Regions from separate parts of the Lactobacillus sp. WILCCON 0149 genome, predicted to be linked through region 1. Evidence: predicted binding sites of a transcription regulator. Region 1 holds the regulator's gene; the other holds the start of a gene.
What was found. The regulator NrdR, encoded in region 1, represses ribonucleotide reductase genes. The targets are predictions, from matches to a motif close to ACACNATATATNGTGT.
Positions count from the first base shown of each region.

Region 2: nrdD (anaerobic ribonucleoside-triphosphate reductase) is a predicted target of NrdR. The motif match lies at 4,815-4,830, and genes of this name have one in related genera.

Region 1 is NZ_JBUBHO010000001.1:654,988-662,921, reverse strand. Features, by position in the region: gene thrS (threonine--tRNA ligase) at 1-1,584, opposite strand, end outside; gene dnaI (primosomal protein DnaI) at 1,884-2,807, opposite strand; gene ACYVUV_RS03180 (DnaD domain protein) at 2,818-4,146, opposite strand; gene nrdR (transcriptional regulator NrdR) at 4,150-4,617, opposite strand; gene coaE (dephospho-CoA kinase) at 4,631-5,215, opposite strand; gene mutM (DNA-formamidopyrimidine glycosylase) at 5,224-6,045, opposite strand; gene polA (DNA polymerase I) at 6,056-7,934, opposite strand, start outside.
Region 2 is NZ_JBUBHO010000001.1:2,073,278-2,081,211, reverse strand. Features, by position in the region: gene asnB (asparagine synthase (glutamine-hydrolyzing)) at 1-1,733, shown strand, start outside; gene ACYVUV_RS09695 (carboxylate--amine ligase) at 1,767-3,026, shown strand; gene ACYVUV_RS09690 (PadR family transcriptional regulator) at 3,191-3,724, opposite strand; gene ACYVUV_RS09685 (phenolic acid decarboxylase) at 3,773-4,309, opposite strand; gene nrdD (anaerobic ribonucleoside-triphosphate reductase) at 4,947-7,157, shown strand; gene nrdG (anaerobic ribonucleoside-triphosphate reductase activating protein) at 7,228-7,934, shown strand, end outside.

The DNA of each region.
Region 1 (7,934 bases):
CAAGTAAGCGATAAACCGTTCCATAGTGCCAACGATCCCGCGGTGGATCATAACCGGGCGGTGTTCTTCACCATCAGCGCCGACGTATGACAGTTCGAAGCGTTCTGGCAGCATGAAGTCCAGTTGGATGGTTGACATGGTTTCGTCGTTGCCCAAAGCAGTCTTGGTTTGGATGTCCAGCTTTGGACCGTAGAAGGCAGCTTCACCTTCAGCTTCAACGTAGTCCAGGCCCATGTCATCCATGGCTGCCTTCAGCATGCTTTGGCTTCTTTCCCACATTTCATCGTTGGCAAAGTACTTGTCAGTGTTCTTTGGATCCCGGTATGAAAGACGGAAGTAGTAGTCGTTGATGTCGAAGTCGTGGTAGACGTCCATGATGATTTGCAAAGTTCTGGCAAATTCTTCTTGCACTTGGTCCAGAGCTACAAAAGTGTGACCGTCGTTCAGAGTCATTTCCCGGACACGTTGCAGACCTGACAAGGCACCTGACTTTTCGTACCGGTGCATCATACCCAGTTCAGCAATCCGGATTGGCAGTTCCCGGTATGAGCGGATGTGGTGCTTGTAGATTTGGATGTGGGATGGGCAGTTCATTGGCCGCAATTCCAGCATTTCGCCTTCACCCATGTCCATTGGCGGGAACATGTCTTCCCGGTAGTGAGCCCAGTGGCCGGAAGTCTTGTAGGCGTCCAGGTTCATCAAAACTGGAGTGTAAACGTGTTGGTAGCCGGCTGCGACTTCCTTGTCCACGATGTAGCGTTCAATGATCCGGCGGATAGTAGCACCCTTTGGCATCCAGTATGGCAGACCTGCCCCAACCTTAGGGTCAACGAAGAAGAGGTCCAGGTCCCGGCCGATAGTCCGGTGGTCTCTTTCCTTGATTTCTGCCCGCCGCTTGAGGTCAGCTTCCAGGTCAGCTTCCTTGAAGAAGGCAGTCCCGAAGATTCTTTGCAGCATTGGGTTTGAGCTCTTGCCCTTCCAGTAGGCACCAGCTACTGACAAAAGCTTGAACTTCTTGATCTTGCCAGTGTTTGGCAAAAGGGCGCTAAAACCAAAGTCAACGAAGTCGCCAAGCTTGTAGGCGTCAACTAAGTCGCCTTCCTTAGCCAAAAGTTCGCTCTTGTATGGGTCGTCCTTGAAGGCTTCAGCCAGTTCGCTCTTAGCTACTTGAACGTGTTCAATGGCTTCGCCGTTCTTGATGGCCTTTTGCAGGGCCTTTTCCAAGTCTGGCAATTCAGTAACCTTGATTTGGTCTTCCTTGTCAGTTTCGATGAAGAAGCCGTCTTCTGAAATTTCAGCTTGGCCCAGCTTGATTTCCGGGTACTTGTCCTTAACCAGAGCTTCCAAAACAAAGGCAACAGTTGCCCGCAAGACGCTCAAGCCTTCAGCATCCTTGTTGGTCAAAATGGCAACTTCGTGGTCAGCGTCCAGCTGGAAGTCAAGGGGCTTGATTTCCCCGTCAACCTTGCCGGCAACGGCGTTCTTAGCCAGGGAAGTTGAGATGCTGGAAGCAAGGTCAGCAACGGAAACAGCTGCGTCAAATTCTTTCTTTGAGCCATCTGGCAGAGTCAAAGCAAAACTCATTGGTTTAAATCCTCCAAAAACAAAAAAGTCCCGAGCACAAATACATGCTCGGGACGATTAATCATCGTGGTTCCACCCAAAATTCAGGCCTAAAGCGGCCTCTCTTATTGGACTGATAACGGCGTCCAACCTTGTCATTTATCTTTTGGGGTCATAGAAGGTGGGGTTCCTCCCAAATGGGGGCTTTCAGAACGGGGCCCCTCTCTCTGAAGCGGGAGGAATCATGTCTTCTATTTACTTTTCGATTATACCCCCTTGCCCAAATAAGACAAGGCTTTTTTGCCACTTTTTTCAAAAAATTACTGCAGGCGGCGGTTGTTCCCAGAAACAACCACTTCTTTAGCCAAATAGCGTACTCTTTGCATCAGCCGGGCCGCCTTGACCGGGTCATCTGCATTCTTGGTCGCGCTAAAGTGGCTCTCAAGCGTATCCATGTCAAAGTTGGAGCTGAAGAAGGTCGGCAGGTCATTGTCCATCCGGGCCTGGAGAATCACGCCCAAAACGTCATCTCTTGACCAGGGACTGAGGGTCTCTGCGCCAATGTCGTCCAAAATCAAGACATCGCAAGCCGCCAGGCGCTGAATTTCAGCCTGCAGGCTGTTGTCGCCAAAGTGGCTGGACAGGCCCGCGATAAAGGTCGGCATGTGCAAAAAGATCACCTTAGCCCCCATTTCCGCTACCCGGTTGGCCAGGCCCGCTAAAATGTAGGTCTTCCCGACCCCAAAGTCCCCGCTTAAATAGAGACCCTTGGCGTGGGGATTGCTCTGGTAAGCCTGCAAAAAGGCCCCTACTTCAAACAAGGCCTGCTTGCGCTCAACTGCCACGTCCAAGTCTTCTAACTTGACCCGGCGCAATTTCTCCGGCAAGTCAATCAGCTCAATCCGCCGCTTGGCCGCTTCTTCTTTGTCCCGGCGCTGCTTAGCCTGGCTGGCCTGGTAGCGGATCCCGATCAAGGGCCCCTCCATGAAAAGCTCAGGCAAATAACCGCTGATCACCTTGTCGTGGCCGTCTTTTTGCTGGCAGTATTCATAGAGGCTGGCAAAGCTGGCGTCCACGCTCTCCTTGGTCAGCTGGTCCTGGTGGGCAGTAAGAAAAGCCCGGACGTCAGGGTCAGCGAAAACCTGCTTTTTCATCTTTTCAAATGATTCCGCCGAAAAATCCTGCCCGTTCTTGGCTGCCGCGGCCTTAGCAGCTTCACTCAACATGTCGCCAATTGCTCTCATCTAATCACCCTTACTTGTCTTTCTTGTCCGGCCCCTGCAGCATCTTCCGCAAGTCTTCATCTGAAATATTGACCGGCTGGACAAACTGCTTCTTGTTCCAGTCAGTCCCCTTTTCAAGCCGCCGGTTGCCCGCTGAGTAGTTCTTCTTTTGCCCTGCCTGGGCCTGCTTCTTTCCATCGCGCAGATGCTTGATGGCGGCTTCCGGGGTCGTGATTCCCTTTTGCAGCCAGTCGTTGGCGATCCTGTTGGCCAAATCCTGGGTCAAAACTGGCTGGTAGTTGAGGCAGGTGTAGACCAGAACATTGATCAAGCCATGGTTCAAGTGAATCTGTCTGTCCAGGTTGTTGACGATCTGCCGCTCTCTGGCCGTGGTAAAGCCGCCCTTCTCCAGCTTCATGTCATCCAAAAAATTAATCGGCGTCTTAGAGGTAACCAGGTCTAAAAGCTCCTGATCCTGCTGGTCCACGCTTGGCCGGTCCTGCTTTTCTTCCTGGCGCTTGATTACCTGCTTGCGGCGGTGGTCAGCCTTGTAGTTGTAGTTGAGGCTCTTTCTGATTGCCGCGGCATCCAGCTGGTAGCTGCCATGCAGGGTCGGCAGGGTTTCGTTGATAAACTCTTCCTCGCTTAAGCCGTAAAGCTCCATGATGGACCGGATTTCGTCTTTTTGCCGGTCGATCTCTCTTTCCGGGATCTGGTAAGTCGCGAAGCGGTCTTTCAAGTACTGCCAGTCGATCTGCTTTAAATTGACCTGGGCATCTTCAGTCTTTTGGCTGGCATTTTCCTCAGCTGCCTTTTGGACATCTTCTGAAGGATTGATGGCCTCATTTTCCGGCAGGCGGAAGACTTCAAAAAATGAAGCGGAAACTTCTTCTAGATTGTCCAGCTGCCGCTCCTTGACCTGGGCCTGCTTGGCAAATTCCCGGGAAAGCTGGCTGAAGCGGACACCGCCAACTTTTTCCTTTAAGAGGCTGGCTAACAGCGAAGTGTTGAAAAATTCACTGGCATCCGGCACGGCACGCAGCTTAAAAGCCAAAATATCCCCCAAGCGGAGATTGTGGCTAACATAGGTCTTCAAGAGCCCCACGGCTTCCAGTTTATGCAGGGCCTGCCAGAGCTGGCGGAGGCTGCAGTCCAGGTCTTCTTGCAGGCTGTACAGGGCACTTGAAGCAGACAAAGACCGGTAAGGATCAAAGTCCTGGACCAAGGTCTGGTAAAGGGCAACCCCTAAAGCCCCGATCAAGGGCTGGTAGAGCTTGATCAAGACCTGCACCTGGCCGGATTGGCCTGGCAGCTCATTTAAAACGACGTAGCGAAGACGCGGATTGGAATTCTCGTACATGGACTACTTGGCCTTGCTGTGCCGGTCCATCATGTCCTCCATGGTCTTCATGAAGCTGGACATATCAGTGAACTGGCGGTAGATGGAGGCAAAGCGGATGTAGGCCACGTCGTCGATGTCGGCTAATTGGTCCATGACTAATTCCCCGATTTCCTTGGAGTAGATCTCGCTGACTCCTTTAGCCCGGATCCGGTTTTCAACATTGTCGACCAGCTTGTTGAGCTGCTCGCTGGTTACCGGCCGCTTCTGGCAGGCAGCCGCCACCCCGTTCAGGATCTTTTCCCGGCTGAAAGCCTCTCTGGTGCCGTCGTTCTTGATCACCAAAAGTGGTGACTGTTCCACCCGTTCAAAAGTCGTAAAGCGGTAGCCGCAGTTTTCGCATTCTCGCCGCCGGCGGATGGTCCGCCCTTCGTCAGTCGGCCGGGAATCAATAACCCGGGAGGCGTTTTGATGGCAATTTGGACAAAGCATAGTGAAGCTCCTTTCACGCGATAGTTTTCAGCAGATTGCTCAATTTCTCTCTTAGTTCTTCTATTGTACCAGTATTTTCAAGCACATAGCTAGCCAACAGGCGTTTTTCCGCCAATGGCAGCTGGGCATTCATCCGCCTTTTGGCTTCTGCTTGGCTTAAATCGTCCCGCGCCATCAAACGCTCTAGTTCTACTTCTTCCGGCGCCGCGATCAAGAGAACCGCGTCAAAGTAATCCTGCCAGCCAGCTTCAAAGAGCAGGGGCACGTCGATGACGCAGACAGATGCCTGACTGTTCTTCATCCGCTTTTGAACTTCTTTTAAGACCTCGCCCTGGGTAATTTCCGACAATCTTTTCAAAGCCTCAGGATTGGCAAAGACATACTGGCCCAGCTTCTTCCGGTTTAAAGTCTTATCTTCATTGAAGAAGTCCGGCCCAAATTCTTCTAAGATCTTTTGCCAGGAGACCTGGCCAACTTCGGCCTGCTGGTGGGCAATGGCGTCGCTGTCGATAACCTGGCAGCCCATATCTTTTAATATCCGGCTGGCGGTCGACTTGCCTGTGGCAATCCCGCCGGTCAGTCCCAGATAAAAAGTCATCTGCTCCTTTACCTCTTTTGACAATGCAGGCAGTAGGTGGTTCCCCGCCCGCTTATCTTGATCTTGACAAAGTTTTCACCGCAGCGCGGGCATGGCTGCCCTTCCTTGCCGTAGACCTTGAGCCTTTCTTGATAGTGGCCGGCTTCTCCGTCAGCGTTTAAGAAGCTGTGGACGGTCGTGCCGCCGTATTTAGTAGCTTCTTCGATGGTTTCATTGATGGCTGTATAGAGCCGCTTGACCTGGTCCTCAGTTAATTCGTTGGCTGGGATCAAAGGATTGATCTGGCTTTGCCAGAGGACTTCATCAACATAAATGTTGCCCAGGCCTGCCACCAGGGTCTGGCCCATGAGCAGGGTCTTGATTCCCTGGCTCCTCTTCTTCAAGCCTTTTGCAAAATAGTCCAGGGTAAATTCTGGCGTATTTGCTTCAAGGCCTAAATTCTTCAAGCCCGTAATCTGGAATTCAGTTCCAGTTTCCACCAGCTGCATGCGGCCAAATTTGCGGACATCCGCGTAGCGGAGAGCACTTCCGTCAGTAAAGGCAAACTGCATGTGCTCATGCTTGTCTACTGGTGCATCCCAGGTCGTTAAGTGGTACTTGCCTTCCATCCGCAAATGGGAAACGACAGTCAAGTCGCCTAAACGGAAGAGCAGGAATTTGGCATAGCGGTCAACAGCCGTAAAGGTCTTGCCCTTTAACTCCTTTTTAAAAGCTTCCGGGTCGCCGGTGATGACCTTGTCATACCAAATATCGACATGGTCGATCGTCTTGCCCACGACCAAGGGCCGCAGGGTCCGGCGGACCGTTTCAACTTCAGGCATTTCTGGCATTTTTTACCTCCTACTTTGCTTCATACCAGTCATGGCCCCAGCCGGCGTCAGCGACCAAAGGCACGTCCAACTTAACGGCTGACTGCATGACTAACGGGACAATCTTCTGGATCGTTTCTAATTCATCCGCTGGCACGTCAAAAATCAATTCGTCGTGGACCTGGACAACCATCTTGGTTTTTAACCCTAGTTCATCCAGCTTCTTTTGCATGTTGATCATGGCAATCTTCATGATGTCGGCAGCTGACCCTTGGATTGGGGAGTTGATGGCTGTTCTTTCCGCGAAAGAGCGGACATTGAAGTTCTTGGCGTGGATATCTGGCAGATAGCGGCGGCGGTGCATGATGGTTTCCGCGTAGCCCTTTTCTCTGGCGTCTTTAACGGCCCGGTCCATGTAGGCCTGGATGCCTGGGTACTGGTCAAAGTATTCGTCGATGAATTCCTTGGCCTGCTTGCGGGAGATGTCCAGGTTCTTGGAAAGGCCGTAGTCAGAGATCCCGTAGACGATCCCGAAGTTGACAGCCTTGGCCCGCCGTCTTTGGAGCGGCGTTACTTCGTCAACGCTCTTTAAGTGGAAGATCTTCATGGCCGTGTGGGCGTGAATGTCGTAGCCGGTCTTGAAGGCTTCCTGCATGTTCGGGTCTTCTGAAACATGGGCCAGGACCCGGAGCTCGATTTGGGAATAGTCGCAGGAATAGATATAGCCATCCGGACTTGATGGGACAAAGGCCTTTCTGATCTGCTTGCCTTCTTCCGTTCTGGTTGGGATGTTTTGCAGGTTAGGGTCAACTGAAGACAGGCGGCCAGTTGCCGTCAGAGTCTGCAGGTAGCGGGTGTGGATGCGGCCGTCACGCTCATCGATGACGTCTAAGAGGCCCTTGACGTAGGTAGACTGGATCTTAGAAATCTGCCGGTATTCCAGGATGTCGCTGACGACTGGGCTTTGTTCTTTTAATTGGTTCAAGACTTCAACTGAAGTGGAGTAGCCGGTCTTGGTCTTCTTGATGACTGGCAGGCCCAGTTTTTCGAAAAGGATGACGCCCAGCTGCTTTGGTGAATTCAAGTTGAATTCTTCCCCGGCTTCCTTGTAGATTTTTTCTTCCAGGTCCTTTAAACGGACAGCAAAGTCGTTTTCCAGTTCCTTTAAGCGAGAAGGCTGGACCTTGATCCCGTTCATTTCCATCTTGGCCAAAACGCGAGCCGTTGGCAATTCGATCGAGTCGTAGAGGTCGTCTTGCTCGTGCTCTTTCAGCTTGCTTAAAAGACTGTCCTTTAAAGCCGCGATAGCCGCGGTCTTGCCGGCCAGGTGGTTGAAAAAGACTGAATCATCTGCTGGAATCGTAGCATTCTTCCCCTTCCCGTAGACTTCCAGGTCGGTCTTTAAATCATAGTAGTCGTAGCCTTGGACCAGTTCACCCAGGTCGTTGGAATTTTTCTCATTGTCAACCAGGTAAGAAGCTAAAAGCAGGTCAAAGGTCAAAGATTCAGCCTTGATCCCCAGCCGGTAGAGGCCGTAAGTGGTCCGCTTCAAGTCAAAGACATTCTTTTGGACGGCAGGATCTTCCAGCATTTCCTTCAAGGGGCTTTCCTGCAACAAGGTAACTTCCCGGCTGACGAAAGTTTCCTCGCCAATTCTCAAGGCAAAGCCGGCGAAGTCGGCCAGGTGGTAGTTGTCGCCAAACATGGCCAGGTAGAAAGTGACTTCAGCAGCCTTTGGCAGCTGGTCTAAATTGTCAGCAGTGAGAACGATGTAGTCCTGCTTTTTGACTTCCGTCTTGCTTTCAGTCAATTCCCCTTTTTGGGCTAAGTCAGCCAAAAAGCGACGGAAGTTCATCTTTTCATAGAAGCGGCGGAGGTCGTCGATATTGCTGCCTTGATATTCAAGATCA
Region 2 (7,934 bases), 1.4 Mb from region 1:
ACGGGGAAATCTACAACTTCAAGCCTTTGAGAGAAGAACTGATCAAGGCGGGCCACACCTTTACCACCAAGGCCGACACTGAAGTCATCCTGCACGGCTATGAAGAATGGGGGATGGACGGGATCCTCAAGCGGGTCCGGGGGATGTTCGCCTTCATCATCTGGGACGGCAACACCCAGACCATGTACGGGGCCCGGGACTTCTTCGGGATCAAGCCGATGTACTACCAGGACGTGGACGGCCACCTCTTGGTCGGCTCAGAACTGAAGAGCTTTTTGGCCTTCCCTCATTTTAAAAAGGAACTGAACACCGAAGCCGTCAAGCCATACCTGATGAACCAGTACAACGACCTCAAGGAGACCTTCTTCAAGGGCGTCTACCGCTTCCAGCCAGGTCACTGGTTTGAATACAAGGACGGCAAGATGAAGACCCACCAGTACTGGGATGCCGAATACAAGGACAACAACCTTTCCTTTGAAGAAACGGTCAAGAAGATCAACGAAGACTTGAAGGAAACGGTTGACCTTTACCGCAACGCCGACGTTAAGGTCGGGGCCTTCCTCAGCGAAGGGGTTGACTCCAGCTTCTTGACGGCCCTTTTGGACCCGGACGAAGTCTTCTCCATCGGCTTTGACGACAACACCTACGACGAAGCCTCCAAGGCCAAGGCCCTGGCGGACATCAACGGCTGGCACTTCTACGCCGACAAGGTCTACTCAGAAGAAGCCATGCGGGACTTCCCGGAAATGCAGTATCACATGGACGAACCAGACGCCAACCCGTCAATCATTCCTTTGTGGTACCTGTGCAAACTGGCCAGAAAGCACGTGACCGTTGCCCTGTCTGGGGAAGGGGCCGATGAACTTTTTGCCGGCTACGTAAACTACGGGATGCACACCCACAACAATGTCATCAAGGTCTTTACCGACAAGCTGAAGAAGCTGCCAAAGGGCAAGCGGGTCAAGCTGGCTCACAAGATCAAGAAGATGCCGAACTTCCCGGGCAAGGTGCACCTTTACACCAACCTGGCTGAACCAAGTGAATTCTACGTGGGCCAGTCAGTCATCTACGACATGGACTACCCGACCATCTTCACTTCCAAGGATGCTAACGCCGTCTTGCAGCCAAGCTACCGGAACAAATTGACGGTCAACGGCAACTACCAGGAAGACTTCAAGAAGGTCAAGGACCTGGACAATGTCAAGCAGATGCAGTACATTGACCTGCACCACTTCATGCTCAACGACATCGAGCAGAAGGCCGACAAGATTTCCATGGCCCACTCCCTGGAACTCCGGGTGCCTTACCTGGACGTGAAGATTGCCGAACTGGCCAACTCCATTCCAAGCAAGTACCTGGTCAACAAGTACGACACCAAGTATGCCCTGCGCAAGGCCTCAGAACAGGTTCTGCCGGATGAATGGGCCAAGCGGCCGAAGCTGGGCTTCCCGACGCCAATCAAGCAGTGGCTGCAGGAAGAGCGTTTCTACAAGCAGGTCAGAGACCTCTTCAGCGAAGATTTCGTCAATGATATTTTTGAACAAAAGAAGATCCTGGACCTGCTGGACGAGAACTACAATGGGGACGGTTCTCACCGCCGGCAGATCTGGGCAATTTACACCTTCCTGGTTTGGTACAAGCTCTTCTTCGTTGACTACGAGGGAACTGTGCGCAAGTACCAACACGTGCAGCCAGAAGTGGCCAGCCTGATTGCTCAAGGCAAGCTGCTCTAATCCAAAAAGAAGAGAGAGAGAATTTAATTACTAATGGCTAAATTTACACCAATTTTGCTGGGCAGCGACATCAACGTCTATGGGATGGCGCGGTCTTTTAACGAAGCTTACGGCATCAAGGTCCAGGCTTGGGCGGCAACGCAATTGGCGGCAACCCGCTACTCCAAGATCGTGGACGTTGAAGTGCACCCTGGTTTTTCCGAAGACCCGGGCTTCATGGAAGTCATGCAGGAAAAAATCAAGGAATACCAGAATCATGAAGAGCCAGTCATTCTGATTGCCTGTGGGGACGGCTACGCGGAACTGCTGGCTAAGCACAAGCAAGAGCTGGAAGGGACCTTCGTTGTTCCTTACATCGACTACCAGCTTTTGGAAAAGCTGATCTCCAAGGAAGGCTTCTACGAGGTCTGTGAAGAATACGGCCTGCCTTACCCGAAGACCAAGATCATCAAGCTGGCTGACTACCAGGACGGCTCATACGCCGACGTGCCTTTTGCCTTTCCGGTTGCCTTAAAGCCGGAAGACCCGGTTTCTTGGCTGGACGTCCAGTTTGAAGGTCGGAAGAAGGCTTTTGTCATCAAGGACCTGGATGAATTCAAGGACATCGTGGGCAAGATCTACACCAACGGCTACAAGGAAGACTTGATCCTGCAGGACTTCATCCCGGGCGATGACTCCAACATGCGGGTCTTGAACGCCTATGTGGACAAGCACCACCAGGTTAAGATGATGTGCCTGGGCCACCCGCTCTTGGAAGACCCGACTCCGCAGTCAATCGGGAATTACATGGCTATTTTGCCGGCCTATGATGAAAAGCTCTACGAGACCGTCCAGACCTTCCTAGAGAAGATCAACTATGTCGGCATGGCCAACTTCGACATCAAGTACGATGCCCGCGACGGCCAGTACAAGTTCTTTGAAATCAACCTCCGCCAGGGCCGGTCCAGCTTTTACGTGACCTTGAACGGTTACAACCTGGCCAAGTGGTACGTGGAAGACTACGCTGAAGACTCCTTGGCCGGCCAGGAGACCGTCTACGCTAACAAGCTGGAAAGCAGCCACATGCTTTGGCTGGGCGTGCCGGAGAAGATCTTCAAGGAGTACGCCGTTGACAACGAGGCCAAGCAGGCGGCCTTGAAATTGATCGATGCCGGCCAGGTAGGGACGACCGTCTTCTACGACCAGGACAGCTCCTTTAAGCGCTGGCTTTTGATGAAGTACATGTTCCACAACTACTACAAGCGCTTCAAGACCTACTTCCAGGTCAACAAGGGCCAGTACTTCGACAAATAAGAAATGATGTTACAAGAGTCTGGAGAAAAAGACTCTAACGAATAAAAATATTAGCTGTCCAGCAAGCAAAAAAGGTGAAGCTCGAAATATTACATCGAGTTTCACCTTTTTTATTTATCTAGAGCCTAGTTTTTCCCAGACTCATACCGCGATTGCTCTTTTCATTACCGATTATTCAATTTATCTTCCAACCAGACCAATTGATTTTCTTGCCGGCTGATCGCGCGAGTTAAAATCAAATAATGTCCATATTGTTGATCAATCTGTTCTTGGCTGCTGAATAATGCTTGCTGACGCTTGCGCAGATGATTAAGACTGTCGCTGACCAATTGAATCTGGTGGTCAAACAGTTTTTCTAGTCTCGGATCATTACAGTCATTGATGAAAAATATCTTTAAGGAAAATAGGTCTTTGGATACCGGCAACTTATCAACAGGTTCCATCAACCAACTATTAATAACTTCATAACCTTTAGCTGTTAAATGATAATGTATCTCTTTATCATTACCTTTCATTGAATAGCTTTCAATCCAATGATCTTGTTCCATGCGTTTTAGCTCTGGATAAACCTGACTATGTGATGATTGCCAGAATTCTCCAATGTCAAAGCGAAACTCATCCATAATCTGCTTTCCGGTACAGTCCTTATTAAGCAGAATCCCCATAATAACATAAGGGAGTATCCTTTTTTGCGGCATTTTGCAGCATCCTTTCCGATCTGATTCTGCAAAATATTATATAACAAGCTATTTAGCCAAGCGATGATAATTTTCATCAAAGAAGCTACCATTGCGGATATCGTCGGTCATACCGGCATAAGGAGCTTCGTTGATAACTTCATCATTATCTTGACCAGCATCGCCCATATAGGTAATTGTTGCAAATTCAGGAACCACCAATTTTGGATAAGTCTCATACTTTTCACGTGATTCATGCATTAAATCAATATGTTCATTTTGGAAGCAGACCGTAATCTCTGGATGTTCTTGTACCCATTTTGGAAAGAAGATCGTACCGTTAAGCTTATGTTCATTAGGAACGAAATCCAAGGCAACATCGGTTCCCGTTGGCTCGGTCCAAGCAACTTTATAAATGCCCTCAGTTAATTGATGAATATGCGCAGGCTGATCCTTAACCCAACGTCCAGCAACCATTCCGCCATGAATTCGATAATCGACCGTGTGATCATTCTTAGCGTACCACTCATATTCCCAGCCATTATCATACGTATAAATGAAATGCGTTCCTAAAAAGTCATCCAATGTTTTGAATTGCTTGTCCATGTGATTTAAATTTGCCATAATTATTTTCCACCTTTCATAAATGTTGTTATCGACATAAAACAGATTATCACTTTATGTCGTTATTGTCAAATATTGCCACTTAAAAAAGATTGCCCGCCAGTCTCAAAAAATTTGAGGATGAGGGTACTATACAAAAAAATAGTCTATACGGACTCACTGCGAAAGTCTCCCGCGGTGAGAGACTTTCGTTTGCTAATCGACTGTGTTGAAATATCTAAGACTCTGCTGGCTCAGTTGGCGAAACATAGAACAGTTGTATTCTGGAATTTCTTGATTTTCTCTAGACGTTTTTTTATCTTTTTGAAATTTTCGAAGGACTTTGGCAAAAGGACAAAAATATTTGTCCGAACAAAATATTCTTTTTTTAAAAATATACGGGCCCAAAGTCCCGTGGCAACTGAATTCTGCTCTGTCATTTAACACAAATGCGTCTTTGTATAGACCACAAGATCTGGTATTTTGTGCTATGCTTATCTCATAAACAAAACAAGATGTGGTGGTTATCCACACTTAATCCACAAGATAGTCTACTGCTTGTGGGTAACTCGCTTAACCGGCCCCAGGGGCTGGATGTAAAAAATGTAAAGTATTTTTGAGAGATAAGAGGTTGATTGTCATGTTAAAGCCAGCAGCAGAAGCCGTGAGCCTGGATTTTGCCAATGCGCCAAAGAAGTTCATCAAGCGCGACGGTGCCCCATTTAAATTTGAGCAGTTCAAGCTGGAAATGGTTCTGGACGAACTTGGCCTGGAAGACAGCGAAATCAAGGCTGCCGTTTTGAGCAAGGTTTACGCCAAGCTGGCCGCCTACACGGTTGATGCCGTACAGGTCCACGATGCTTTTAAAGCCAGCTTGAATGAGCTGGGCTACTTGAATGAAGCCAAGGAATACGAAGCCAAGCGGCAGGAAGACGAAGCTGAATGGCGGGCGGAAACTGACACCAAGCAGCGCCTGGCCAAGCTGGTCGACAAGGACCCAAGCATCGTCCACGAAAATGCCAACAAGGACTCTGACGTTTTTGCCACCCAGCGTGACCTGACTGCCGGGACTGTGGGCAAGACGGTTGGTTTGACCTTGATGCCTCAGCACATCGCCAAGGCCCACCTGCGCGGGGACATCCACTGGCACGACCTGGACTACACGCCCCTTTCACCAATGTCCAACTGCTGTCTGATCGACTTTGACTACATGCTCAACCACGGCTTCAAGATCGGCAATGCCTTCGTGGAAGTGCCGAACTCCATCCGGGTGGCCACCAGCCAGGTAGCTCAGATCATCACCAGCGTGGCTTCCAGCCAATACGGCGGCTGCTCCTTTGACCGCTGCGACGAAGTTCTGGCGCCTTTTGCCGAAAAGAACTACGAAAAGCACCTGGAAGAAGGGCGCGAATTTATCGACGACGAAGACAAGGTGCAGGCTTTTGCCAAGAAGCGGACCCAAAAGGACATCTACGACGCTATGCAGAGCCTGGAATACGAGATCAACACCATGTTCTCCAGCCAGGGGCAGACGCCTTTTACCACCTTGGGCTTCGGTCTGGGGACCAACTGGATTGAAAAGGAAATCCAAAAGGACATCCTGAAGGTCCGCATCGAAGGCCTGGGCCGGGAACACCGGACGGCCATCTTCCCGAAGCTGGTCTTCACTTTGAAGAAGGGGCTGAACCTGCACCCAGGCGACCCGAACTACGACGTTAAGGAATTGGCCCTGGAATGTGCTACCAAGCGGATGTACCCGGACGTTTTGAGCTATGACAAGATCATCGACATCACCGGCTCCTTCAAGGCCCCAATGGGCTGCCGGTCCTTCCTGCAGGGCTGGAAGGATGAAAATGGCCAGGAAGTCAACTCCGGGCGGATGAACCTGGGCGTGGTTACCTTGAACCTGCCAAGAATCGCCATGGAAAGCCAGGGCGACATGGACCGCTTCTGGGAAATCTTCAATGACCGCCTGGAACTGGGCCGGCAAGCCTGCGAATACAAGGCCAAGAAGGTTACTGAAGCTAAGCCGGTCAACGCTCCGACCCTGTACGAATACGGTGCCTTTGGCAAAGGTGTTGGCGATGACGGTGACGTCAACGACTTCTTCAAGAACGGCCGGGCCACGGTTTCCCTGGGCTACATCGGCCTTTACGAAGTCGGCACGGTCTTCTACGGGCCAAACTGGGAAAAGAACCCGGAAGCCAAGGCCTTCACTTTGGAAGTGGTCAAGAAGCTGCACGATGCCTGCGCCAAGTGGGAAAAGGAAGACCCGAACCACTACCACTACAGCGTCTACTCCACGCCAAGCGAAAGTCTGACTGACCGCTTCTGCCGCCTGGACACGGAAAAGTTCGGCAAGGTCAAGGACATCACGGACAAGGAATACTACACCAACTCCTTCCACTACGATGTCCGCAAGCACCCGACCCCATTTGAAAAGCTGGACTTTGAAAAGGACTACCCATACTACGCTGCTGGTGGCTTCATCCACTACTGCGAATACCCGAACCTGAAGCAAAACCCGGCCGCCCTGGAAGCTGTCTGGGACTGGGCCTACGACAGAGTCGGCTACCTGGGTACCAACACGCCAATCGACAAGTGCTACGAATGCGGCTTTGCCGGCGAGTTCAAGTCAACCGCCAAGGGCTTTGAATGCCCGCAATGCGGCAACCACAACCCGGAAACCTGTGACTGCGTCAAGCGGACCTGCGGCTACCTGGGCAATCCTTTGAAGCGGCCAATGGTTCACGGCCGGCACGAAGAAATCGCCCACCGGGCCAAGCACATGAGCTTGGGCATGGTCAGCGAGGAAGCCAGCCTGGAAAAGCAGAAGAACAGCCAATACTAAACGAAAAGAATTATACTAATAGGCAGGAATCTTTCCTGCCTATTTTTTATCGAGAGCAAAGGAGAAGCAGATGCCAGAGAAAGACAAGAATCAGCAAGAAGGCCCTGACGTCCGGGACAACCTGATCCGGATCAGCGTCGGCGGGGAAACGGTCTTTGTGGACGCCAACCAGTACAAGGCTAAAAATGCCGGCCAGACGGCCAAGCCCCGGAAGATGAAGCGCCAGCCCAAGAATCCCAAGCCGGGCGAATGGATCTCAGAAGACTACAGCAAGCACAAGATTGCTGACTACAAGCCCTTCAACTTCGTTGACGGGGAAGGGGTCCGCTGCTCCTTGTACGTGTCCGGCTGCCTCTTTGACTGCCCGGGCTGCTACAACCTGGCCGCCCAGAACTTCAACTACGGCCGGCCTTACACCCAGGAATTGGAAGATCAGATCATTGCAGACATCGGCCAGTCCTATGTCCAAGGGCTGACCTTGCTTGGCGGGGAACCCTTTTTGAACACCTGGGTCTGCAACCGGATCATTGACCGGGTCCGGGCTGAATACGGCCACAGCAAGGACATCTGGTCCTGGTCCGGCTATACCTGGGAGGAACTCTTAAAGGAGACGCCGGACAAGGTGGAAATGCTCAAGAAGCTGGACATCCTGGTCGACGGCCGCTTCATGGACAACTTGAAGGACCTGACCCTGCAGTTCAGAGGGTCCAGCAACCAGCGGATCATCGACGTGCAGAAGTCCCTCAAGACCCCGGACCTGCACCCGGTCATCTGGGA